Regions from separate parts of the Bradyrhizobium sp. UNPF46 genome, predicted to be linked through region 4. Evidence: predicted binding sites of a transcription regulator. Region 4 holds the regulator's gene; each other region holds the start of a gene.
What was found. The regulator LexA, encoded in region 4, represses DNA repair genes until DNA is damaged. The targets are predictions, from matches to a motif close to TGTTCNNNNTGTGTTCNG.

Region 1 (5,998 bases), on a different contig from region 4:
CTGCCCGGCATCGACCTCTCAGACATCACCTATTACGTGGGACGCGAGACCATCATCCCGCGCGAGGACGTCCCGGGCATGTGGGTCTGGCGCGAAGGCGTGTTCGCCTTCCTCCAGCGCAACGCCGAACGCTCCGCGGCGTTCTTCGGCGTGCCGACCAAGCAGGTGGTGGAGTTCGGGACGGAGCTGGAGATTTAGCGAGATTCGTAGCCCGGATGGAGCGAAGCGCAATCCGGGATTCTCGCCTGAAGTAAGAGCCCCGGATTTCGCTTCGCTCCATCCGGGCTGCGAGGAGTGACCGATCACTCCCCGTGCGCGTCCCCATTCGCGCCGTTGCCGCTCTCCGCCTCTTCCGTGATGTGCTCGACCGAGACGACATGCTCGTCCTCGGCGGTGTCGAACACGATCACGCCTTGGGTCGAGCGGCCGGCGATGCGGATGCCTTCGACCGGGCAGCGGATCAGCTGGCCCTTGTCGGTGACCAGCATGATCTGATCGGCATCCTCCACCGGGAACGAGGCAACGAGGTTGCCGTTGCGGTTGTTGACGCTCATGGCGACGATGCCTTTGCCGCCACGGCCGGTGGTGCGGTACTCGTAGGACGAGGTCCGCTTGCCGTAGCCGTTGACGGAGACGGTGAGCACGATCTGCTCCTGCGCCGACATCTCGATATAGCGCTCCTGGGTGAGTTGGAAGCTGCCGGAGGTCTCTTCTGCGTCATCCGCGGCGGGCTCCTCGGCCGCGGCCTCGCCGGCCATCGCGCGGCGCATCTTCAGATAGGCCGAGCGCTCGTCCGACGTGGTCTCAACATGACGTAAAATCGACATTGAGATGACCTTGTCATCTTCAAGCGAGATGCCTCGAACACCCATCGAGGTTCGACCACCGAAGACCCGAACACCGTGCTCTTTGATCTCGCCATCCTTATCAGGTCGAGGGTCACTGACTCTGAAGCGAATGCACTGGCCGGCGGCCGTAGTCAGCAGCACGTCGTCGCGTTCGGTGCAGATCTGGACGTCGACGATCGCCTCGCCCTCGTCGAGCTTCATCGCGATGATGCCGGAGCGGCGGACGTCGACGAAGTCCGATAGCTTGTTGCGCCGGACATTGCCGCCCGTGGTGGCGAACATCACGTCGAGATTGCCCCAGGTCGATTCGTCCTCGGGCAGCGGCATGATGGTGGTGATGCGCTCGCCCTGCTCCAGCGGCAGGATGTTGATCAGCGCCTTGCCGCGCGCGTTGGGAGCCGCCATCGGCAGCCGCCAGACCTTCTCCTTGTAGACCTGGCCGCGCGAGGAGAAGAACAGCACCGGCGTGTGCGTGGACGCCACGAACAGACGCGAGACGAAATCCTCGTCGCGGGTCTGCATGCCGGCGCGGCCCTTGCCGCCGCGGCGCTGGGCGCGATAGGCCGACAGCGGCACGCGCTTGACGTAGCCGGCGTGGGAGACGGTGACGACCATGTCCTCGCGCTGGATCAGGTCCTCGTCCTCGACCTCGCCTTCCTGCTCGATGATGACGGTGCGGCGCGGCGTGGCGAACTCGGCCTTCACCTCGGCGAGCTCGGTCTTGATGATGGTCAGCACGCGTTCGCGCGAGCGCAGGATGTCGAGATAATCGGCGATCTCGCCGGCAAGCTTGTCGAGCTCGTCGCGGATTTCTTCGCGGCCGAGGGCCGTGAGGCGCTGCAGGCGCAGATCGAGAATGGCCCTCGCCTGCTCCATCGACAGCCGGATCGTGCCGTCCGCGCTGATACGGTGACGCGGATCGTCGATCAGCGTCAGCATGTCCTCGACGTCCCGCGCCGGCCAGTCGCGCGACATCAGGGTGTCGCGGGCGGCGGTCGGGTCCGGCGAGGTCCGGATGACGCGGATCATCTCGTCGATATTGGCGACCGCGATCGCCAGACCGACCAGGATGTGGGCGCGATCGCGCGCCTTGGCGAGCAGGTACTTGGTGCGCCGCGTGACGACCCGTTCACGGAAGTCGACGAAGATCGCCAGCAGGTCCTTCAGATGCATGATCCGCGGACGGCCGCTGTCGAGCGCCACCATGTTGACGCCGAAGCTGGTCTGCAGCGGCGTGAACCTGTAGAGCTGGTTCAGCACCACATCCGGCACGGCGTCGCGCTTCAACTCGATGACGACGCGGTAGCCGTCGCGGTCGGATTCATCGCGGAGGTCACCGATGCCCTCGATCTTCTTTTCCTTCACCAGCTCGGCGATGCGCTCGACCATCGTCGCCTTGTTCACCTGGTAGGGAATCTCGGTGATGATGATCGCCTCGCGCTCCTTGCGGATGGTCTCGATCGCGACCTTGCCGCGCATGACGACCGAGCCGCGGCCGAGATGATAGGCGGCGCGGATGCCCGCGCGTCCGAGAATGACGCCGCCGGTCGGAAAATCCGGTCCCGGCACGATGTTGATCAGCTCGTCGATGGTGAGCGCCGGGTTGTCGATCAAGGCGACGCAGGCGTCGATGACCTCGCCGAGATTGTGCGGCGGGATGTTGGTGGCCATGCCGACCGCGATGCCGCCGGCGCCGTTGACGAGAAGGTTCGGGAACTTGGCCGGCAAGACCGACGGCTCGGTCTCGTTGTTGTCGTAGTTGGGCTGGAAGTCGACGGTGTCCTTGTCGATGTCGGCCAGCAGCGCCAGCGCGGCCTTGGTCAGGCGCGCTTCGGTGTAACGATAGGCGGCCGCGGGATCGCCGTCGACCGAGCCGAAATTGCCCTGGCCGTCGATCAGCGGCACGCGCATCGAGAAGTCCTGCGCCATGCGGACCATGGCGTCGTAGATCGACTGGTCGCCGTGCGGATGATACTTACCGATGACGTCGCCGACCACGCGGGCGGACTTGACGTACTTCTTGTCGGGCGTGTGCCCCTGCTCGTTCATCGAGTACAGGATGCGCCGATGCACCGGCTTCAGACCGTCCCGGGCATCGGGCAGCGCACGCGCCACGATCACGCTCATGGCGTAATCGAGATACGACTTCTTCATCTCCTCGTAGATGGAGACGGGGCGAATGTCCGAGGGTTGCGCCGGCTGATCGCCGGGCTTGTTGTCGTCGTCAGCCAAGGGGGAATCCGGTGAGTTTTTGTCTGGGAATCATATAACGCATCGCGCCCCTGATCACCACCCTTGGCGGAAGCTGGGAAGCGCTTTTTCCGTCTATTTTTCCAATAACTTAAGGCCTTGCAGCGGGCATCCTGGATGAGCCCGGAACCGGCCCTGCGAAACCGCCTCTGCGGCCCCGTCAAATCGCGCGCAAGGGCCCCCGTCGGTCACCTTGAAGGGCGCAATCCGAGTTCACCCCAAACATGAAGAGGGCCCGGAATCCCGAGCCCTTCCCGTCGATTAGTAAGGTTTGCTGACACGACATGGAAGGGGCCGCTCAACCCGGCCGCGCCCTCCTCATCGCCCGATCCGTCCTCAGAACGGGATATCGTCGTCCATGTCGCTGTTGCGGCCACCGCCGCCGGCGGCAACGGGACGGCGCGGCGCGCTGCTGACGGGGCCGGAGGAGCCGAAATCACCGCCCGGCTCGTCGCCGAAGCTGCCGCCTCCACCGCCGCCGCCACGGCCGTCGAGCATGGTCAGGGTCGAGTTGAAGCCCTGCAGCACGACCTCGGTCGAGTACTTCTCGACGCCGCTCTGGTCGGTCCATTTGCGGGTCTGCAGCGCGCCCTCGATGTAAACCTTCGCGCCCTTCTTCAGGTACTGCTCGGCGACCTTGCACAGGCCCTCATTGAAGATCACGACGCGATGCCACTCGGTCTTCTCCTTGCGCTCGCCGGTGTTCTTGTCACGCCAGGTCTCCGAGGTGGCGATGCTCAAATTCGCAATCGGCCGCCCGTCCTGGGTGCGGCGGATTTCAGGATCCTTGCCGAGATTTCCAACCAGAATGACCTTGTTGACGCTTCCCGCCATCGCCGCTCTCCACTCCGAATGCCACTGAATTCTAAAGGCCGAATGTCAAAGGCCGGGCGCGCTGCCCGCCTTCCTCTGCCGCCCTGTTGAGGCGACCCTATACGCTTGCGGGCGCCGCTCAGCCCGTCACCCCCAGGGTTATCCCCACATATAGCATCGACCCGCGCCATGTTCCAGATTTGTTCTTTTCGGGAATCCACCGAATAAAGGCTGGCGGCGCAATCGTTCGTGACGCGGCGGAACCGATGATGTCGTCACCGGCCTCTCATTTTCAACCGGGCGAGCGAGCCCCGCTGGCGACGCGCACGGCACACGCTCCGGGCGCATCATCGACGTCGATATCGTCATGATCGCGCGAATCCCGCGGCGGTCGGCCCGCCGATCACAGCACATATCGCCCTGATCTTGTTCCGAAATCGGAACCCGGAGCGGCGCGACGTCAGACGCTCGGAAGCAATAAGTCAGTAACCATCACCTTTTCAGTCACTGTGGCTTTCAGGAGACACAACTTGCGGCTTCAGTAGTGTAAGCACTGCCTCAGTTGGGCCATCGAGTCCGCTGCCCTTCCGGTCAAGGAAGGCAACAACAGAAACTGGGACTGGGATTAAGTTGAAAATGAAAAAGGTTTTGTTGGCTTCGGCCTGTTTGTTCGCTCTGGCTGCCCCCGCTTCGGCTGCTGATCTCGCGGCTCGCCCCTACACCAAGGCGCCGGTGGCTCCGATGGCTTCGGTCTACAACTGGACCGGCTTCTATCTCGGTATCGTCGGTGGCGGCGCCTGGGAAAACGCTTCGGGCGATCCGAAGATGAAGGGTGGCTTCGTCGGCGGCACCGCCGGCTACAACTGGCAGACCGGCAACGTCGTGTTCGGCCTCGAGGCCGATGGCGCCTGGGCTGACGTCAGCGCTTCGGCCGCTGGCACGGTTTTCGTCCCCGGCGTCGGTGGCATCCCCGCCTCGCTGACCTCCAAGACCGACGCGATGGGCACCGTGCGCGGCCGCATCGGCTACGCCGTCAACAACGTGCTGTTCTACGGCACCGGCGGCTACGCCTGGATCGACAACAAGCTCACCGCCACCCTGGGCGCCGCGTCGGTCTCCGACAGCAAGTGGCACTCCGGCTGGACCGTTGGTGCCGGCATCGAGGCGTTCTTCGCTCCGCAGTGGTCGGTCAAGGGCGAGTACCTCTATCGCAGCCTCGGCGGCGAGACCTACTTCTCGGGCGCCATTCCCACCGGCACGCTCAACCTCCACACCGTGCAGGTCGGCGTGAACTATCACTTCGGCGCCCCGGTCGTCGCCAAGTACTAAGCTTCGACTTCAACACCTCAGCGTTACGAAAGGCCGGCCTTGCGCCGGCCTTTTTGTTTGGCCCTGGCCTTACACGATCCCACAGTTCCACGCCCTCCTGCTGCCAGATGCCGCCAGCGCGCCAACATTCCGTTGACTAGTCGCAAGTCCCACTGGAAATCCGTCTCCGTTCTTCCTACGTTCGCTACCATACCCATCGGCGCCGATCCCGGTTCCGGGCGAAGCGCGCCTTTATGCTGGCGCGATCGCGCACCTTTGGGCTTCCTTGAGGGCAACTCGGATGGATGAAGTGATCAAGGCGAAGCGCCAACAGCAGAACGCGGGCTCCAGCCTGCGCGCAATTACGATCCGTGGCGCGCGCGAGCACAACCTCAAGAACATCGACGTCGAGATTCCCCGCGACAAGCTGGTGGTGTTCACCGGCCTCTCCGGCTCCGGCAAGTCATCGCTCGCCTTCGACACCATCTATGCCGAGGGCCAGCGCCGCTACGTCGAATCGCTGTCGGCCTATGCGCGCCAGTTCCTGGAGATGATGCAGAAGCCCGACGTCGACCAGATCGACGGCCTCTCGCCGGCGATCTCGATCGAGCAGAAGACGACGTCGAAGAACCCACGCTCCACCGTCGGCACCGTCACCGAGATCTACGACTACATGCGCCTGCTCTGGGCGCGCGTCGGCGTGCCCTATTCGCCGGCCACCGGCCTGCCGATCGAGAGCCAGACCGTCTCGCAAATGGTCGACCGCGTGCTGGCGCTGC
Region 2 (5,998 bases), on a different contig from region 4:
TGGCGCGGTTGGCCGCGTCGGCCTGGTCGCGCGCGTCGGACAGAGCGCGCTCGGTCTCGGTGCGGTCGGTGACGTCGCGTCCCACGCTCTGCAATTCGGCGGGTTGCCCGGCATCGAGGCGGACATAGCCCTCGCGCCATGCGATCCAGCGCGCGCCGAGCGGGGTTGCGATCTTCTGGTCGTGGACGCGCGTGCCGTTGCTCTCGCGCGCGCTGTCGCCCTGCTCCAGCACGTCGAAGTCGAAACGCGTGCCGACCAGCGCGTTGCGCGCCTGTCCTGCCAGCGCGCAATAGGCCTCATTGGCGAAGGTGATGCGGCCATCGGTGTCGCGCAGAACGATGAGGTCGCCCTGCTGCTCGAACAGACTGCGGGCGCGTTCTTCGGCTTCCTTCAGCTCCCAATTGCGGTCGATCAGTGCCTCGTTGTGGGCGGCGAGCGTACGCATCCGCTTGTTGACGAAACGCAGACGCATGCTCAGCGTCGCAAGGCCGAGACAGGCGAGCGCAAACAGGAAGCTCGCGCCGATCGCAAAGGCGTGGGGATCGTAGCCGGAGGTCTCGGACCGGCTGCCCGAGACGAAGCCATAGGCGCCACCGAACGTCGCCGAGAAGATCACGAAGGAGCGGATCGCAAAGGCGATGCGGGGGTGCTTTCGCCTGAAACGGCGCATGCGCACCTTGATCCGGAACGTCCGACCCATCGTCACCCCGACTATTGTCCGAAACCCCACCACTGCCGCGTGCGACGATGGCCCGTCGACCTTGCAAACAGTTTGAGGCTTCGGTGCCGCCTCCTAACAGGGTTGACGAGATATTAACGGCCTACAGCGAGGCGGCCTGGAGATGTCGATGGCCGCCATGGGCGCCGACGATCAGCGCCGCCGCCTCGCGCTGCGAGAACGACTTCGAGCGCACATAGATGCGGTAATCCGCCGGCCCGTCGGTGGAGAGATAGATCACCTGGCCGCCGTCGACGGGCTGAGCGGCAATCGAGACGAGGCGCGTCGAGGGGCTGGCCTGACAGGAGTCCGGCTCGGAACCGAGGCCGTCGTCGACCACGGCGAAGTCCGCAGCGTCCGCATCGTCGGTGATCTGAACCCGCACCGTGGCGCGCGCCGGATCTTCAGTGAAGGCGACATGCACGCCGGCGGTCCAGAACAGCGACGTGAGTTCGACCGAGGTGTCGCCCAGGGCGATGCAGGGATGCGAGACCGATCCGATTTCCGCGCGGGCGAAGACCGCAGCTGCCAACAGGGGAACCACCGAGGCCAGGATCTTGAGACGCAACATGACACTCTACTCGCCAGGCCCCGGGAACTCGCAACTGAGATGAGCGGGCCTTATGGTTTGCAGAGCGTAAAGGAAACTCGTTACCGCCGGGTTGATGCGCTTAAATGATCAAGCCAGCTGCCGCACATCCTCCGCGAGTGCGCGGTAGGACAGCGCCTCAGCCAGATGCAGCCGGCCGATCTTGTCGGCGGAATCGAGGTCGGCCAGCGTGCGCGCCACCCGCAGCACGCGGTGATAGCCGCGCGCCGACAGCCGCATCGTCTCGGCGGCCTCGCGCAGCAGTTTTTGTCCCTGCGGGTCCGGCTTTGCGATCTCCTCCAGCACGGAAGCGGGCGCCTCGGCATTGGTGCGGACTTTTGGCAGGCCGGCATCGGCGTAACGCGCGAGCTGAATGTCGCGCGCCGCCGCCACGCGCGCGGCAACCTCGGCCGATCCTTCCGTCGGCGGCGGCAGGATCAGATCGGCCGCGGTCACCGCCGGCACCTCGATGCGCAGATCGATGCGGTCCATCAGCGGACCGGAGATGCGCGCCTGGTAGTCGCCGGTGCAGCGGTCGATGCGGCCGCGCTTGCAGGCATAGCCGGGCTCGAACGCGTTGCCGCAGCGGCACGGATTCATCGCCGCGACCAGCATGAAGCGGGCAGGGTAGGTGACGCGGTGATTGGCGCGCGACACCGCGACCTCGCCGTTCTCCAGCGGCTGCCGCAGTGAATCAAGCACGCGTGGATCAAACTCCGGCAGCTCGTCGAGGAACAGCACGCCCTGATGCGCCAGCGAGATCTCGCCCGGCTTGGCGCGCATGCCGCCTCCGGTGAGGGCGGCCATGCTTGCGGAATGATGCGGCGAGCGGAACGGCCGCCGCGCCGTCAGCGCGCCGCCTTCGATCTCGCCGGCGACGGAGGCGATCATCGAGACCTCGAGCAGCTCGCCCGGCGAGAGCGGCGGCAGGATCGAGGGCAGCCGCGCCGCCAGCATCGACTTGCCGGCGCCGGGCGCGCCGATCATGAGCAGGTGGTGCCCGCCGGCAGCCGCGATCTCCAGTGCCCGCTTGGCGCTTTCCTGGCCCTTGATGTCGCGCAGGTCGAGCGTGGAGCTTGCTGCTTCATGCACCTTCGGCGAAGGACGCGACAGCACCTGCGTGCCCTTGAAATGGTTGGCGATCTGGATCAGCGATTGTGCGGCGATGATCTGGATGTCCGGGCTGGCCCAAGCGGCCTCGGAGCCGCAGGCGGCCGGGCAGATCAGTCCTTCCTCGCGCATGTTGGCGCCGATGGCGGCAGGAAGAACGCCGGCCACGGGCGCGATGGATCCGTCGAGGCCGAGCTCGCCGAGAACGGTAAAGCCGGTCAGCGCGTCCGGCGGAATCGCCCCGATCGCCGCCATCAGGCCGAGCGCGATCGGCAGGTCGTAATGGCTGCCCTCCTTGGGCAGGTCGGCCGGCGCCAGGTTGACGATGATCCGGCGCGCCGGCAGCGCCAGCCCCGAGGCGATCAGCGCCGCGCGCACCCGCTCGCGCGCCTCCGACACCGCCTTGTCCGGGAGACCGACGATGGCAAATGCCGGCAGGCCGGGGGCGACCTGCACCTGCACGTCGACCGCGCGGGCCTCGATCCCCTCAAAGGCGACGGTGGAAACCCGCTGAACCATGCTCAAACCAGCCTGCCCCTCTCGCACAATTAGGGGTAGCAGAGCCGGGCGCAGTCCGCAAGAACAATACGGGAACGCTCTGGGAGAAGCTGCAAGTCCTAACCAGTCGTAAACACGGCCGAGACACTACGCCTCGAATGCTACCCTCCGTCCTCAGCACATTCCAACGAATGTCCGCTACTCCTAGGCCTGCGGGATGGGCCGTGGTCTAACGGGTGAACAGTTCAAATGCTTGCAAATCGCCGGAGAAGCGAACGTCGGGTGTGCAGCCGGCTCGCCAAGATCCATTTTGGCGCGGGCTCGCTGCCGCGGGACTGCACCATCACCGATATCTCGGATGGCGGCGTGAAGGTCGTGGCGGAATTTCTGGAAGTGCCGCCGCAATTCACCATCATCTTCGCGCCGGACTATTCCCGCCAATGCCGCCTGCGCTGGCGCATCGGCTGCGAATTCGGTGCCGAATTCGTCGATTGAGACGCGGGGACTTCCGTCCTTAACGGGACTTTAGCGTTAATCGGCAAGCATCTCTGATCAGTCGCCGAGTGATCAGAGTATGTTCAAGCGTTTGTCCCTCGCCTTTCCGCCGGCGGGATATCTGTGTTCCGCCGTCCTGATCCTTGCCCTTGGCGGCTGCCAGACCACCGGTATCGAGGACGTCACCGGCGCGCTCGGCGGCAAGCAGGAATCCGCCGCCAAGACCAATGACAAGGCCAATGACAAGGCCCGCGGCAGGCCGGACATGGACGCCTTGCGCGAGCGTTACCGGGCCAAGCCCAGCGATCCCGCGATTGCCATCGAATACGGCAAGGCGCTGCGCGACGGCGGCCAGCGCGCTCAGGCGGTCGCGGTGCTCGAGCAGGCCGTGCTCGCCCATCCCGGCAACAAGGCGCTGCTCGCCGGCTACGGCCGCGCCCTCGCCGACAACGGCAATTTCCAGCAGGCCTTCGACGTCCTCGGCCGCGCGCATTCGCCTGAGGATCCCGATTGGCGCATCCTGTCGGCGCAGGGCGCCGCGCTCGATCAGCTCGGCCGCAACGAGGAAGCGCAGCAATATTACGCCGCGGCGTTGAAGATCGTGCCGGACGAGCCGACCGTGCTGTCCAATCTCGGCCTGTCCTATATGCTGCAGAACAATCTGCCGAGGGCCGAACAGGTGCTTGGCCGCGCTTATCAGCGCAATCAGAACGATGTGCGGGTCCGCGCCAATCTGGCGCTCGTGCTGGGATTGCAGGGCCGTGAGGCCGAGGCGGAAATCCTCGTGAAGGCAGATTTGCCGCCGGACCAGGCCGCGGCCAAGGTCACGGCGCTGCGGCAGCTGCTGGCAAAGAAGCAGCAGCGGGCGGACAAGTAGTCCGCCGCTTTTGGCGTACGCCTATGACGCCTTGCGATGCGGCGCGGAGCTGCGGCCTGATCTGCCCTTCAGCTTCTTCAAGAGCGGCTCGAGCAGCGAGCGTTTCGGCTTTTTCACCTCGCCGCGGCCGGCGAGGCGGTTCGCCATGTTCTGAAACAGCTCGGTGGTGCGGTGGTTCTTGGAGACCTCGGCGATCATCTGGCCGTTATTGGCCGCGGTCGAGAACAGCTTCGAATCGAACGGGATCACCGCGATCGGCTGGCTCTCCATGGTCTTGGCGAAAGCCTTGACCTCGATCTCGGCGCGCTTGTGCATGCCGACCTGGTTGAGGCAGTACAGCGGCGGCCGGTCGTTCGGCCGCGCCGCCTTCAGCACGCTCAGCATGTTCTTGGTGTTTCGCAGGTTCGCGAGATCGGGCTCGGCGACGATCACGATGTCGTCGGCGTTCACCAGCGCGCGCCGCGTCCAGCCGGACCATTGGTGGGGCACGTCGAGCACGATGCAGGGCGTGGTCATGCGCAGCGTATCGAACACGGCGTCGAAGGCTTCGGCGCCGAAGTCGTAGACGCGGTCGAGCGTGGCAGGCGCCGCGAGCAGGCTGAGGCGCTCGGTGCATTTGGCGAGCAGGCGTTCCATCAGCGCCGTGTCCGGGCGGTCCTGCGACAGCACCGCGTTGGCGATGCCCTGCACCGGGTCCTGGTTGTAGTCGAGGCTCGCGGTGCCGAAGGCGAGGTCGAGATCGATCACGACCGAATCGAGCGAAAGGTCGCGGGCGATGGTCCAGGCCACATTGTGCGCGACCGTGGACGCGCCGACGCCGCCCTTGGCGCCGACCACCGCGATGACGCGGCCGGTGATGATGGCCTCGGAGGCGGAGAACAGGCTGCAGATCGAGCGGACGACGTCGAGCGTTTCGACCGGGCCGACGACGTAGTCGTTGACGCCGCGGCGCACCAGCTCGCGATAGGGCGCGGTGTCGTTGGGATTGCCGATCACGACCACGCGGGTGCCGGGATCGCAGACGCCGGCGAGGTCGTCGAGCCCTTCGAGGATGTCGCGCGTGCCGTCGGATTCGATCACGATCACGTTCGGCGTCGGCATCGATTCATAGACCTCGATCGCCGCGGCAAGGCCGCCGTCCTTGGCGGTGAGGTGCGCCTTGGCAAGCCGGCGGTCCTGCCCCGCCGCGGTCACCGCGGCGAGCGTCTTCTCGGTCTCGCAAAAGGCCTGCACCGAGATGCGGGGGACCGGCGCAATGTGTTCCTCGGGGTGCCGCGGATCGTCCGCGTCGTCTTCGTGAAGCGCTGTCATTTGCCGATATCGCTGAGTTTGGCCTTGTCGGTCTCGGGTGAGGGAGTCGAGATCGCCGTACCCTTGCGGTAACGCTCGAAGGCGATGTCGCGTCGGGCGGTATAAGCGGGCGCCTCGGATCGCGGCTGCTCGAGGTCGGCGGGGTTGTCGATCATCGCCGCGAGATTGCGCTGACTGGCACAGCCCAGATTGAAATAGGGCCGGTTCTCGTTGTAGCCGGGATCGAGGATGTTGGGCCCGATATCTTCCGGCCACAGCCCGCAAGGGCCGGCCACCGCGGCGATCCTGGAATAGCTCAAGCGGATGGTGGGCAGCAGTCCGGGATCCTCAGGGCGATAGGGATGCTGCACGATGGCGCGGGACGGCACGCCGCCGGATGCGAGCAAGGAACGGATCTCCC
Region 3 (5,998 bases), on a different contig from region 4:
CAGTGGTCGGCGATCCACAAGAGCGTGTTGGCATCGGGCGGGAAGTAGATGCGGACGATGTCGGCCTTCTTGTTGGCGACGAGATCGACGAAGCCGGGGTCCTGATGGCTGAAGCCGTTATGGTCCTGCCGCCAGACGTGCGAGGTCAGCAGATAGTTGAGCGAGGCGATCGGCCGCCGCCACGGCAGATGCCGTGTCACCTTCAGCCATTTGGCGTGCTGGTTGAACATGGAATCCACGATGTGGATGAAGGCTTCGTAGCAGGAGAAGAAGCCGTGCCGTCCCGTGAGCAGATAGCCTTCGAGCCAGCCCTGGCAGAGATGCTCGCTCAAGACTTCCATGACGCGGCCGTCCTGCGCCAGATGCACGTCGTAAGGCTCGATCGGCTCCATCCAGACCCGCTCGGTCTCCTCGAACACCGCGTCGAGACGGTTTGACGCGGTCTCGTCCGGACCCATGATGCGGAAGTTGCGCTCGGTCGCGTTGAGGCGGATGACGTCGCGCAGGAATTTGCCGAGCTCGCGGGTCGCTTCGCCGGTGACGGCGCCGGGCTGCGGCACATCCACCGCAAAGCTGCGGAAGTCCGGCAGCTTGAGTTCCTTCTTGAGCAGCCCGCCATTCGCATGCGGATTGGCGCCCATGCGGCGGGTGCCTTCCGGGGCCAGTGCCTGCAACTCGGGAACGAGCGCGCCCTTCGCATCGAACAGCTTTTCAGGTTCGTAGCTGCGCATCCAGTCTTCGAGAATCTTCAGATGCGCCGGATTCTCGCGGCAACCTGCAACCGGCACCTGATGCGCCCGCCAAAAACCCTCGACCTTCTTGCCGTCGACCTCCTTCGGGCCGGTCCAGCCCTTCGGGCTGCGCAGCACGATCATCGGCCAGCGCGGCCGTTCGACGCTGTCGCGCCCGTCGCGGGCATGCTGCTGGATCGAGCGGATGCTGGCAAGCGCGACGTCGAGCGCATCCGCCATGGCCTGGTGCATCAGTTTGGGGTCATCGCCCTCGACGAACAGCGGCTCGTGGCCGAATCCGCGGAAGAGATCGCGGATCTCGCTGTCGGGCATTCGGCCAAGCACGGTGGGGTTGGCGATCTTGTAGCCGTTGAGATGCAGGATCGGCAGCACCGCGCCGTCATGGGCGGGGTTCAGGAACTTGTTGGAGTGCCAGGATGCAGCGAGCGGGCCGGTCTCGGCTTCGCCGTCGCCGACGACGCACGCGACGATCAGGTCGGGATTGTCCAGCGCGGCGCCATAGGCGTGCACCAGCGCGTAGCCGAGCTCACCGCCCTCGTGGATCGAGCCCGGCGTTTCCGGCGCCGCATGGCTCGGAATGCCGCCAGGGAAGGAGAACTGCCGGAACAGCTTGCGCATGCCGTCCGCATCGCGCGCGATATCAGGGTAGATCTCGCTGTAGCTGCCTTCGAGATAGGTGTTGGCGACCATGCCCGGTCCGCCATGGCCGGGGCCGCAGACATAGATCACGCTGACGTCCAGTGCGCGGATGACGCGATTGAGGTGGGCGTAGATGAAGTTCAGGCCCGGCGTCGTGCCCCAATGGCCGAGCAATCGCGGCTTGATGTGCTCGGCGCGCAAGGGCTCGCGCAGCAGCGGATTGTCGAGCAGGTAGATTTGCCCGACGGAAAGGTAGTTTGCGGCGCGCCAGTAGCGATCAAGGAGATCAAGGTCATTGGTCGCTGAGGCCGATTGTTGTTGATTTGTCATGTTCTTGCCGATTGTTGCCGAGCTACGCCCGCGATCGTCACCAACATTGTTCCGGCGCGATCGATCCCTGACCGGCATCAAACGGAATCGTTGCGACAGGCATGTTGCGTGAGGTCAAGGGACCGCGCCCGAAATTTGGGCGGGCTACTGCGCATGGGGTTGTTTTTCCATTTTTGGTTTGTGTTCTTGATTTGTTCCTTTGGCGTGCTATCTTGGGTTCATGAGTCCAGCAGCATCCTCTCATGCTCTCAAGCACCCGCCGGTCAAGGCGCCCTCCGAGCCGGCGGGTGTGGACTCTGATTTTCCTGAGCTTGGCGTCGCCATCGACCGCGCACGCCGGCGAGGGCGCGGGGCACAGTCCAACGCCAGCGGCCGGTATGAGGCCGAGGCGCGGGTCGCGTTCGACGACGGCTGGCAGAGCCTGGAAGAACTGCCGCCGTTCAAGACCACGGTCGCGGTCGACACATCGCGCAAGGTGATCACCCGCAACGAGTCTCCCGATATAGGCTTCGACCGCTCGATCAATCCCTATCGTGGCTGCGAGCATGGCTGCGTCTACTGCTTTGCGCGGCCGACCCATGCCTATCTCGGCCTGTCGCCGGGGCTGGACTTCGAGTCGAAACTGTTCGTGAAGCCGGAGGCGCCGTCGCTGCTCGAGAAGGAGCTGGCCGCGCCCGGCTACGAGCCGCGGATGATCGCGATCGGCACCAACACCGATCCCTACCAGCCGATCGAGCGCGAGCGCAAAATCATGCGCGGCATTCTCGAGGTGCTGGAGCGTGCCGGCCATCCCGTCGGCATCGTCACCAAATCCGCGCTGGTGGTCCGCGACATCGACATTCTCGCGCGGATGGCCAAGCGCAACCTCGCCAAGGTCGCGATCTCCGTGACCTCGCTCGATCCAAAACTGGCGCGCACCATGGAGCCGCGGGCCTCGACGCCGCCGAAGCGGCTGGAGGCGCTGAAGCAGCTCTCGGATGCCGGCATTCCCACCACCGTGATGGTCGCACCCGTGATCCCCGCGCTGAACGATTCCGAGATCGAGCGCATCCTCGATGCCGCCGCCCATGCCGGCGTCAAGGAGGCCTCCTATGTGTTGCTGCGGCTGCCGCTGGAGGTGCGCGATCTCTTCCGCGAATGGCTGATGGCGAACTATCCGGACCGCTATCGCCACGTCTTCACGCTGATCCGAGACATGCGCGGCGGCCGCGACTACGACGCGAAATGGGGCGAGCGGATGAAGGGGACGGGACCGATGGCCTGGACCATCGGCCGCCGCTTCGAGATCGCCTGCGAGCGGCTCGGGCTCAACAAGCGGCGCTCCAAGCTGACCGCGGATCACTTTGCGCGGCCGAATCGGAACGGCGATCAGCTCAGCCTGTTCTGAGCGAGCAAGTGAAAGAGGCGTCGCATGGGTAAGGAAGTTTCGGCTCCGGTGCCGCGGCTCACCGTCATCACGCTCGGCGTCAGCAATATCCGCGCCAGCATTGCCTTTTACGACGCGCTCGGTTTTGCGCGCCGGCTGAAGGCGACCGGCGAGGCGGTGGCGTTCTACGATACCGGTGGTCCGGTGCTCGCGCTGTATCCTTGGGATCAGCTCGCGGCCGACGCCAAGCTGCCTGACAATCCCAGGTCATCGACCTTCCGCGGCATGACGCTCGCCTGGAACTGTGCCACGCGTGAGGAAGTGGATGCGGTGCTGGCCTTCGCCCTCGGCAAGGGCGCGAGGCTGCTGAAGGCCGCGCACGAGACCGATTACGGCGGCTATTCCGGTTATTTCGCCGATCCGGACGGCCATCCCTGGGAGGTCGTGGTCGCGCCCGGCATCGAGCTCGGCGATGACCGGCGGGTGCATCTGGCAGAGTAGGGCGCCAGCCTGAATAACGGGAATTGCGCGGGGTTCCGGGTTGCGCCGGCCGGAGCGCTTGCGCACCATCCCGGCCATGATTCGGGACAAGTCCACCAAGAAGCCGGCCAAAGACGCGCCCAAGCAGGTCGATGCGAAGAAGGTCGCGCCTGCCAAGGCCAGCTTCCGCCGCGAGCGCGCGCTGATCAAGCGCGGCATCTGGCCGGTTGCCGGCTGCGACGAGGCCGGTCGTGGCCCGCTCGCAGGTCCCGTGGTGGCGGCCGCCGTGATTCTCGATCCCGACCGCATCCCGCGCGGCATCGACGATTCCAAGCGCCTGACGGCCGAGGCGCGCGAAAAGCTGTTCGACAGGATCTGTGCGACCGCGCAGGTCTCCGTCGCCGTCGCCTCACCGTCGCGAATCGATCGCGACAACATCTTGCGCGCCTCGCTGTGGGCGCTGAAGCGTGCCGTGGTGGCGCTGCCGGAGGCGCCCCGTCACGTCTTCGTCGACGGCCGCGACCGACTCGACACGTCCTGCGATTGCGAGGCCGTGATCGGCGGCGACGGTATCGTGCTGTCGATCGCCGCGGCTTCCATCGTCGCCAAGGTGACGCGCGACCGCCTGATGTGCGCGCTGGCGCAGGATTGTCCCGGCTACGGTTTTGAGCAGCACAAGGGCTACGGCGTCCCCGAGCACCTCGATGCGCTGAATCGCCTCGGCCCCACCGTCCACCACCGCAGCTTCTTCGCCCCCGTCGCCGCCGCCCGCGCCAAGCATATGCCGTGGACGGTCGAGCCGGTGCAGGACCTGTTTGCGGTCACCGAGCTCGAAGTGCAGGCGGAAGCCAGCGTCGAGATCGAGGCGTCGGCGAATCTCTAGGGCTGGCCCCACAGCTTCATGGCCGGGCCTGACCCGGCCATCCACGTCTTTCCTGCGGTACGAGAACGTGGAAGCCCGGGCATGACGAGCAAACCGCCGTTGCCACGACGCATGACGCCCTTTATCAAAACAGATGTGAGCGAATAGGGCCGGCTGGACGGGTTGGCTGCATCTTTCGGGCGTTGCATGCGGTTTACCTCCCTGGTCATCGAGCTCATTCGCGCCCGGCCGCGGCTGATCGTGTGGATCGCCGTGCTGCTTCAGGCCGCGATGTGGCTCTTTGTGGCGCTGGTGTTCTACCGCAGCCCGCCCGGCACGCTCGCAACGCTCCTTGCCTTCGGACGCGAATACCACGTCGGCACCGATCTCGGCCCGCCCTTGCCGGTCTGGCTCGCCGACATCGCCTATCGCGCCGCAGGCGGCCACATGTTCGGCGTCTATGTTCTCGCCGAGCTCTGCGAGATCGCGACGTTCATCGCGCTCTACCATCTGTCCCGTGCCGTGGTCGGGTCGCAGCAGGCGGTGCTCGCCGTGCTCCTGACCATGACGGTGCTCGCGTTCTCCTCGTCGGCGCTCGACTTCGGTCCCCTCGTCCTGGCCCGCCCGCTCTGGGCGTTGCTGCTGCTGCACTCCTGGCAGATCATCGGCCAGCGCCGCGGCAATGCCTGGTTCGCCTGGTCGATCGAGGCCGGCCTGCTGCTGCTGACAACGCCCGCCGCGATCTTCCTGCTGCTCCTGCTCGTCGTCTTCGCGCTCTCGACCGCCGGCGGCCGCCGCACGCTGCGCGCGCTCGATCCGCTGTTCGCGTTGATCGTCGTGGCCGTGCTGGCGCTGCCCTATGCGGTCTGGCTGATGCGGGCCCAGACGCTGGTTCTGCCCACCTTGCCTGAGGTCGCCGAGCTGAACGCCCGCGCGCTCCACGCGGCCTGGCTGCTCGGCGGCCTCGTGCTCGGGGCCGCCGCGATTCCGGCGCTGACCTTCCTCAACACCGGCCTGTTCGTCGCCAAGGGCGAGGAGGCGCCGATCATCTATCGTCCGCCGGTCGAGCCGCTCGCCCGCAACTTCGTCTTCTTCTTCGCGCTGGCCCCGGCGCTCGGTGCCGTGCTGATCTCGGGCCTGCTGGGTCTCGATTCCGTCGTGGGCGGAGCCGGTGTCGTGCTGGTGCTGTCCGGGCTTGCCGTGGTCGTCGCGGCCGGCGACCTCATCGCGATGCGCCGCGCGCGCATGCTGCGCATGGTGTGGGCTGCCGCCGTCGTCGCGCCGGCCGCCGGCGTGGTGCTCGCCGTGCTGTTCCTGCCCTGGACCGGGGCCAACGAGATCGCGACCTCGATGCCCGCGCGCGCGATCTCGGATTTCTTCGACGAGAGTTTCGCCCGCCGCACCAACCACCGCCTGCGCGCGGTTGCCGGCGAGACCCAGCTGGCGAGCCTGATCACGCTGCATTCGGGGCGACCGCACCTTTTCATCGACGCGAACCCTGCGCGGACGCCATGGATGGATCAGACCAAGTTCAGCGAGACCGGCGGTGTCGTGGTCTGGCGCGCCTCC
Region 4 (5,998 bases):
CCGCCTGACGGAGCGCGATCTTGCGCTGGCCGCGGCGATGAATCACCCGCTCCTTGCCGTCTGCCGCCGTCCGAAGGTCGCGATCCTCGGCACCGGCGATGAACTGGTGAGGCCAGGCACAACGCCCGGGCCCGGCCAGATCGTCTATTCGAACGGCTACGCCCTGCACGCGCTGGCCCGCAGCGAGGGCGCCGAAACCATCGACCTCGGCGTCGCCGCCGATACGCTTGCAGCCACCTCCGCCGGAATCCGGCGCGCCCGCGAGAGCGGTACCGACATCCTGATCACGACCGGCGGCGCGTCGGTCGGCGACCACGATCTGGTTCAGCAGGCGCTTCGGGACGAAGGCATCGCGATGTCGTTCTGGAAGATCGCGATTCGGCCCGGCAAGCCGATGATGCACGGACGGCTCGGCGCCATGCGCGTGATCGGCCTGCCCGGCAATCCCGTGTCGTCCTACGTGTGCGCCTTCCTGTTCATGGTGCCCCTGATTCGCGCGCTGTCGGGCCGCTCCGTGATTCATCATCGTCGCGAGCGCGCCGTGCTCGGCCGCGATCTCGGCGCCAACGACCAGCGCGAGGATTATCTGCGCGCCCGCCTGGAGCCGCGCGAGGACGGCGCGCAGATCGCCATTCCCGTCAACCACCAGGACTCCTCTCTGCTTGCGAATCTCGCTGCGGCACAGGTACTTCTCGTGCGCCCACCGTTTGCGCCGAAGGCCGAAGCCGGCAGCCCTTGCGAGGTGTTGCGGCTCCCCGCCTGAACTGCGTGGCACACGCATTCCGCGAGTTTCGCTTCGTTCACGGTAAATTAAGCAGTTGCGGAACATGTATCGAACATATAGTGTCCGTTCATGATTTGTTTCGAGGATGTAGCGGCTTATCGCTGAATTCATCGTCTCGGAATCGAACGACATCAACCGGGGGACTTTGGTCGAGATGTTAACGCGCAAACAATACGAGCTTCTGCGGTTCATCAGCGAACGTTTGAAGGAAAGCGGCGTGCCGCCTTCTTTCGACGAGATGAAGGATGCGCTCGACTTGCGCTCGAAGTCAGGCATCCACCGCCTGATCACCGCGCTCGAAGAGCGCGGCTTCATCCGCCGCCTGCCCAATCGTGCCCGCGCCATCGAAGTGATCAAGCTGCCGGAGCTGCAAGCTGCCGCCAGCAACCGGCGCGGCTTCACGCCGAGCGTCATCGAGGGCAATCTCGGCAAGGTCCGCGCGAGCTCCAGCTTGCCCGCGGACGAGGGCGAGCGGCCCGTGGCGGTGCCCGTGATGGGCCGTATCGCGGCCGGCACGCCGATCGAGGCGTTGCAGACCCGCAGCCACACCATCAGCGTGCCGCCCGACATGCTCGGCTCCGGCGAGCACTACGCGCTCGAAGTGCGCGGTGATTCCATGGTCGAAGCCGGCATTCTCGACGGCGACATGGCGCTGATCCAGCGTAACGAGAGCGCCGATACCGGCGACATCGTGGTGGCTCTGATCGACGACGAGGAGGCCACGCTCAAACGCTTCCGCCGCCGCGGCGCTTCGATCGCACTCGAACCTGCCAATGCCGCCTACGAGGTGCGTATCCTGCCACCGAACCGCGTGAAGATTCAGGGCAAGCTGATCGGGCTTTACCGGAAGTACTGAGTCCGTAAGAACTCGATACGGAATTCTCCGGCGCCGTTTACGCGCCTTCGGTCGGCAGCGCCGATCAAGAAGATTGGAGCGGATGATGGTCCGCCCCGGCTGGATGGTCGTTCTGGTTCTGCGCAGACTGTCCGGCCCTCCTCCATGGCGACCTCCGCGGCAGGTCGCGCGAAACGATGTCGCATCGCGGCCGAGGCGACCGCCATGCGCCAGATCGTCCTGAAGGGAGCGCGCCGGCGCTGATCGCAGCATCAGCGTCGAGCCGCTCGCTGGTCGGGCCGTTCGCTGCGAGGAGGCAGCGCGCGGGCAAATGCGCATTGCTATCGCAGCCCCGCAATCGCGCCGGCGATATCCGGACACCGCCGCAACGCATGCCTGCAGAATGCACGGAAGCCGGCATTGTTCCCATGCGAGTCGGGAAAGATAATGTGATCGCGGCGCGCGGATTGCAGCCGTAGATTTGCCTACAACCAAGCAGAGCGTTGCGTGCTTCCACTCCGAGGCCTGTGCCTCCAAGTGAGGTGCGGGTCGTCATCTTCGCATGAGGAGCAACCCGATGTGTGACTACAGCCTGCATGCCGTCGCGACGCGCCCCGCTGAAGTCGGCGAGACGATCGTCACGACAACGTTCCGCGGCACCTCGACGCGCGGCTTCGCCTCCGAAGCAGATCTCTCCGTTGCGGTCTGCCTGCTGCCGGGAACGGAGCTCGCCTTCGCCGACAACGTTCGTTACGACAATCGCTGGATCTGGACGCGCACGGTCAATTCCCGCGTCGGCAAGTTCGGCAAGATCGATCCGCACATTCCCGATCGTCATCATGACGCGATCGAATTCCCTGACGGCAAGTACGTGCTGGTGACGCAGCTCGTCGAAGGCCAGCGCGCAACCGTGCTGCAGCTGCCGGTGACGCAGCCGGTCGTCGAGCGCGAGCACAAGCCGCAGATCATCGCCGACAGCCGGTCGCCCATCGCGCCCTTGCCGACGGGCTGACAGGGCTCAGTCCTCGGCCTGAACATCGGCCTCCGATGGGGTCGCATCCTTGCTGCGCGGAACCGCCGGCCGCGGCATGAGGCCTGCTTCGAGATCTCCATCGCCGGCGGCCGCCGGCGACCAGGGCCGGTTCGTGCCCCTCGCCCTCACCGCCTCAATCGAAAAGCCGTCGCCGCGCCGCGTCAGAGCCAGCGCGCCCTGACGAACCAGCCGCGGCCGGTCCACCACCATCGCCGCACAATCGGTCGGCGCGGGCCGCGAGCTCACCACCAGGGCAGCGCGGCTGCAATCGTCCACCAACGCGTCGATGCGAAAGGCCAGCGCCACCAGCCGCCCGTCGGCGAGCGGCGTGACGCAACCCGCCTCGTCGCACGATATGCCCACAGCCAGCGAGGCGCTGCCGGCATCGCGCGGATCGGCGTCGGCCGCGAGCCACTCCTTCAGCAGAAAATTGTCCTTGCCCGTCCTGATCAGGTGCAGGCGCCCATCCCCGCCTCGCACGGCGACGCTGGCGCCGTCACCGGCAATCAGGATATCGGGCTGCCGCACCGACAGGCCCCATGCGATGGAGGCCAGCAGCACCACGGCACCGCACCAGCGCAAGGGCGTGCGCAACAGGCCCATCAGGATGATGCCGAGGCTCGCTGCGATCAACGGCGCGATGCCGAACGCCGGGATGCGGCCGACCGCGCCCGGCAATGCCGCCACCCAGCGCGACACCGCGACCATCCAGTCGATGCCGATCCCCATCAGCCACCAGAACACGCCGTCGAGTCCGAAGGGCGCCGCAAGCAGGCCGAGCAGCCCGGCCGGCATCACCAGCGCCGAGACCACGGGCATCGCACCGAGATTGGCGAGCACGCCGTAGGGCGTGACGCGGTGGAAGTGGAAAGCGGCATAGGGCGTGGTCGCAAGCCCTGCGATCAGCGAGGCCAGGAACAGCATCGCGATCTCGCGGCCGCCCCACAGCGCGACGCGCGCGGTCGCCGAATGATCGGGCGCGGCAAACAGGTTCGGCATGCCGATCTGCACCAGCGCAACGAGACCCAGCGTCGCGGCGAAAGACATCTGGAAGCTCGGATGCACCAGCGCCTCCGGCGCAACCGCGAGCACGATCAGCGCCGCCACGGCCAGCGTGCGGAAGGTGATGGCGCGGCGATCGACCATCACGGCAATCAGCACCACGGCGGTCATGAAGAACGATCTCTGCGTTGCCACCTCCGCCCCCGAGAGCAGCAAATAGAACGCGGCCGCAACCAATGCTGCGGCCGCCGACCATTTCTTGATGGCGAAGCCGACGGCAAGGCCCGGGATCAGCGCCAGCAGCGCACGCACCGCGAAGAACACGACGCCCGCGACCACCGCCATGTGATAGCCGGAGATCGAGAGCACGTGTCCGAGCCCCGAGATGAACATGGCATCGTTGACGGGCGCGGAGATTGCATCGCGCCGCCCGGTGAGCAGCGCCGTTGCAATCGCGCGGTTGTCGCCTTCCAGCGTTGCGCGGATGCGCGCGTCGATCGCATCGCGCAGGCCCTGCATGAAGGCGGCGTAGCGCAGCCGCAAGCCCCCGGCGTCCGGCGGCACGGAAGCCGTGATCCCGCCCATCACGAAGCCGGAGGCGCCGATGCCCTGAAAGAACATGTCGCGCGAGAAGTCGTAGCTGCCCGGGCGGACCGGCGAGAGCGGCGGCATCAGCCGTGCCTTGAGCTGCACGAAACTGCCGACCTCGGGCGCGGTGCCTTTGCGCACGGAGAGGCGGACGCGTTCGAGCTTGACGTCGCTGCGCTGCGCCTCCATGGCGGTGACGCGCAGCACGAAGCGGTCGGTGCGCTCACGGATGTCGCGCGTCTCGACGAAGCCCGCCAAGGACACCGAATAAAGCGGTTTTGCGAGCACCGTGTGCGCGATGCGCGCCGTCTTCCAGGTCGCCACGGCAAAGCCGGAAGCGAGCGCTGCAATCATGATCGCAGGCGCGAACAGCCGGCTCCGCCGCAACAGCACCGCGCCAAGCAGCAGTGCGATGGCCGTCGTCGCGACCACCCCCAGCACCGGCTCATGATCGGCAGCAAAATAGAGCGCGATGCCGCCGCCGAAGGCGACCGGCACCCACGGCAGCAGCCGTCCGGGGCCGGCTTCGGCGCGGGCCCATTCCCGTAGCGTTTCGACGATTGCGGGCCAGATGCCGAAGCCCGCAGGGACGAAGCCGCCGGCGGGCGCGGCGCGGCCGACCGGCCACGTCCCGGCAACTCCCTGGGACCGCACTGGCCGGCCCGGCTCCGCCATACCCCTGCACCTAACGCGACGTGATGGGCGCCGAGGCTACCGGAACGTGCGGCGGGGCGAATAGCGGTACAGACCGGGAACGAAGAGGGAGCGCCCTACTTTTCCTCTTCCATCGTCACGGCGACATCCGCCTTGGCGGACAGCCGCACCTTGTTCCCCTCGACACCGGCGACGAGCCCCTTGTCGATGAAATGATGATGGCCCTTGTGGCTGCCCTCGCCGCTGTCCTTCTTGGTCAGCTTGATGCGATTGCCTTCGACCTTGTCGACCGTGCCGACATGGACGCCGTCGGCGCCGATGACTTCCATATGCTCTGCGATGTTCTGCATGGGGTTTCTCCAATTGACCCTTCATAACGCGGAGAGCACGCCTTCGTTCGAATGAAGCGATCGCTTTAGCCGCCGCTTGACGCAGGACGCGCCGCATGCTTTGCGCAATCAAAGATTGCGCTTAATCATCCCCCTACCTTCGCGGCGACCGCTCATGACGAAGCCCCGTATTTCTGTCTTTCTCGTCCTTTCGCTCGTCAGCGGTGGCATCGCACGTGCTGAAACGGATTTTGAACAGCGAGTGAGGAAGAGCCACGAGAAAAATCCTGGCTCCAGTCTCGTCTTCATGCATGCTCGCTTGATCGAGGAGAGTTCGCGCGCGCCGATCTGTCAGCAAATCTGGGTCGACCTGCTCTCCGACAAGGAAAAGAAATTCTCCGTCAAGGTCCAGGATACACCGACATTGTTCGGTCGCGTCCTCAGCAGCGCGACTTACGGAGGAGCCATTATGCTGCCGGCGGGCAAATATGCCGTGCAATCTGTAAGCTGCGAAGGTGCCGCGGGCACCAAGCTCTTGGGGGAGTTCGCGCGATTTCGGGTTGGCTCGGATGAGATTGTAAATGCCGGGTCCCTCGTTATCGACTTTACTCGCGGCCCATTCCAGCTTTTGGAAAAGATGACCTTTACCGGCCGTACGAGTGTGGAAGATATGGGCGAGCAGGCCAAGGCCTCCCTCGCGGAGCGCTCGCCTGTCATTTTCCCGAAGGCGGTGAAGCGCCACATGATATCGAATCCGGCAACATCCGGAAATG

Region 1: a site for LexA is predicted at 4,102-4,119, ahead of UNPF46_RS17535 (single-stranded DNA-binding protein). Genes of this name have one in related genera too.
Region 2: a site for LexA is predicted at 2,996-3,013, ahead of UNPF46_RS16575 (YifB family Mg chelatase-like AAA ATPase). Genes of this name have one in related genera too.
Region 3: a site for LexA is predicted at 1,903-1,920, ahead of UNPF46_RS23370 (PA0069 family radical SAM protein). Genes of this name have one in related genera too.

Annotation. Positions count from the first base shown of each region.
Region 1 is NZ_LFJB01000042.1:18,567-24,564, forward strand. It holds gene UNPF46_RS17525 (potassium transporter Kup) at 1-198, shown strand, start outside; gene gyrA (DNA gyrase subunit A) at 303-3,080, opposite strand; gene UNPF46_RS17535 (single-stranded DNA-binding protein) at 3,435-3,932, opposite strand; gene UNPF46_RS17540 (outer membrane protein) at 4,548-5,240, shown strand; gene uvrA (excinuclease ABC subunit UvrA) at 5,521-5,998, shown strand, end outside.
Region 2 is NZ_LFJB01000040.1:60,594-66,591, reverse strand. It holds gene UNPF46_RS16585 (PAS domain-containing hybrid sensor histidine kinase/response regulator) at 1-700, opposite strand, end outside; gene UNPF46_RS16580 (hypothetical protein) at 822-1,289, opposite strand; gene UNPF46_RS16575 (YifB family Mg chelatase-like AAA ATPase) at 1,398-2,936, opposite strand; gene UNPF46_RS16570 (PilZ domain-containing protein) at 3,165-3,410, shown strand; gene UNPF46_RS16565 (tetratricopeptide repeat protein) at 3,490-4,287, shown strand; gene UNPF46_RS16560 (CpaE/TadZ family protein) at 4,309-5,598, opposite strand; gene UNPF46_RS16555 (CpaD family pilus assembly protein) at 5,595-5,998, opposite strand, start outside.
Region 3 is NZ_LFJB01000060.1:46,265-52,262, reverse strand. It holds gene UNPF46_RS23375 (phosphoketolase family protein) at 1-1,721, opposite strand, end outside; gene UNPF46_RS23370 (PA0069 family radical SAM protein) at 1,942-3,108, shown strand; gene UNPF46_RS23365 (VOC family protein) at 3,133-3,588, shown strand; gene rnhB (ribonuclease HII) at 3,665-4,450, shown strand; gene UNPF46_RS23355 (glycosyltransferase family 39 protein) at 4,637-5,998, shown strand, end outside.
Region 4 is NZ_LFJB01000065.1:30,276-36,273, reverse strand. It holds gene UNPF46_RS24530 (molybdopterin molybdotransferase MoeA) at 1-763, shown strand, start outside; gene lexA (transcriptional repressor LexA) at 939-1,640, shown strand; gene UNPF46_RS37650 (hypothetical protein) at 2,197-2,631, shown strand; gene UNPF46_RS24515 (ComEC/Rec2 family competence protein) at 2,638-4,917, opposite strand; gene UNPF46_RS24510 (DUF2171 domain-containing protein) at 5,013-5,246, opposite strand; gene UNPF46_RS24505 (hypothetical protein) at 5,401-5,998, shown strand, end outside.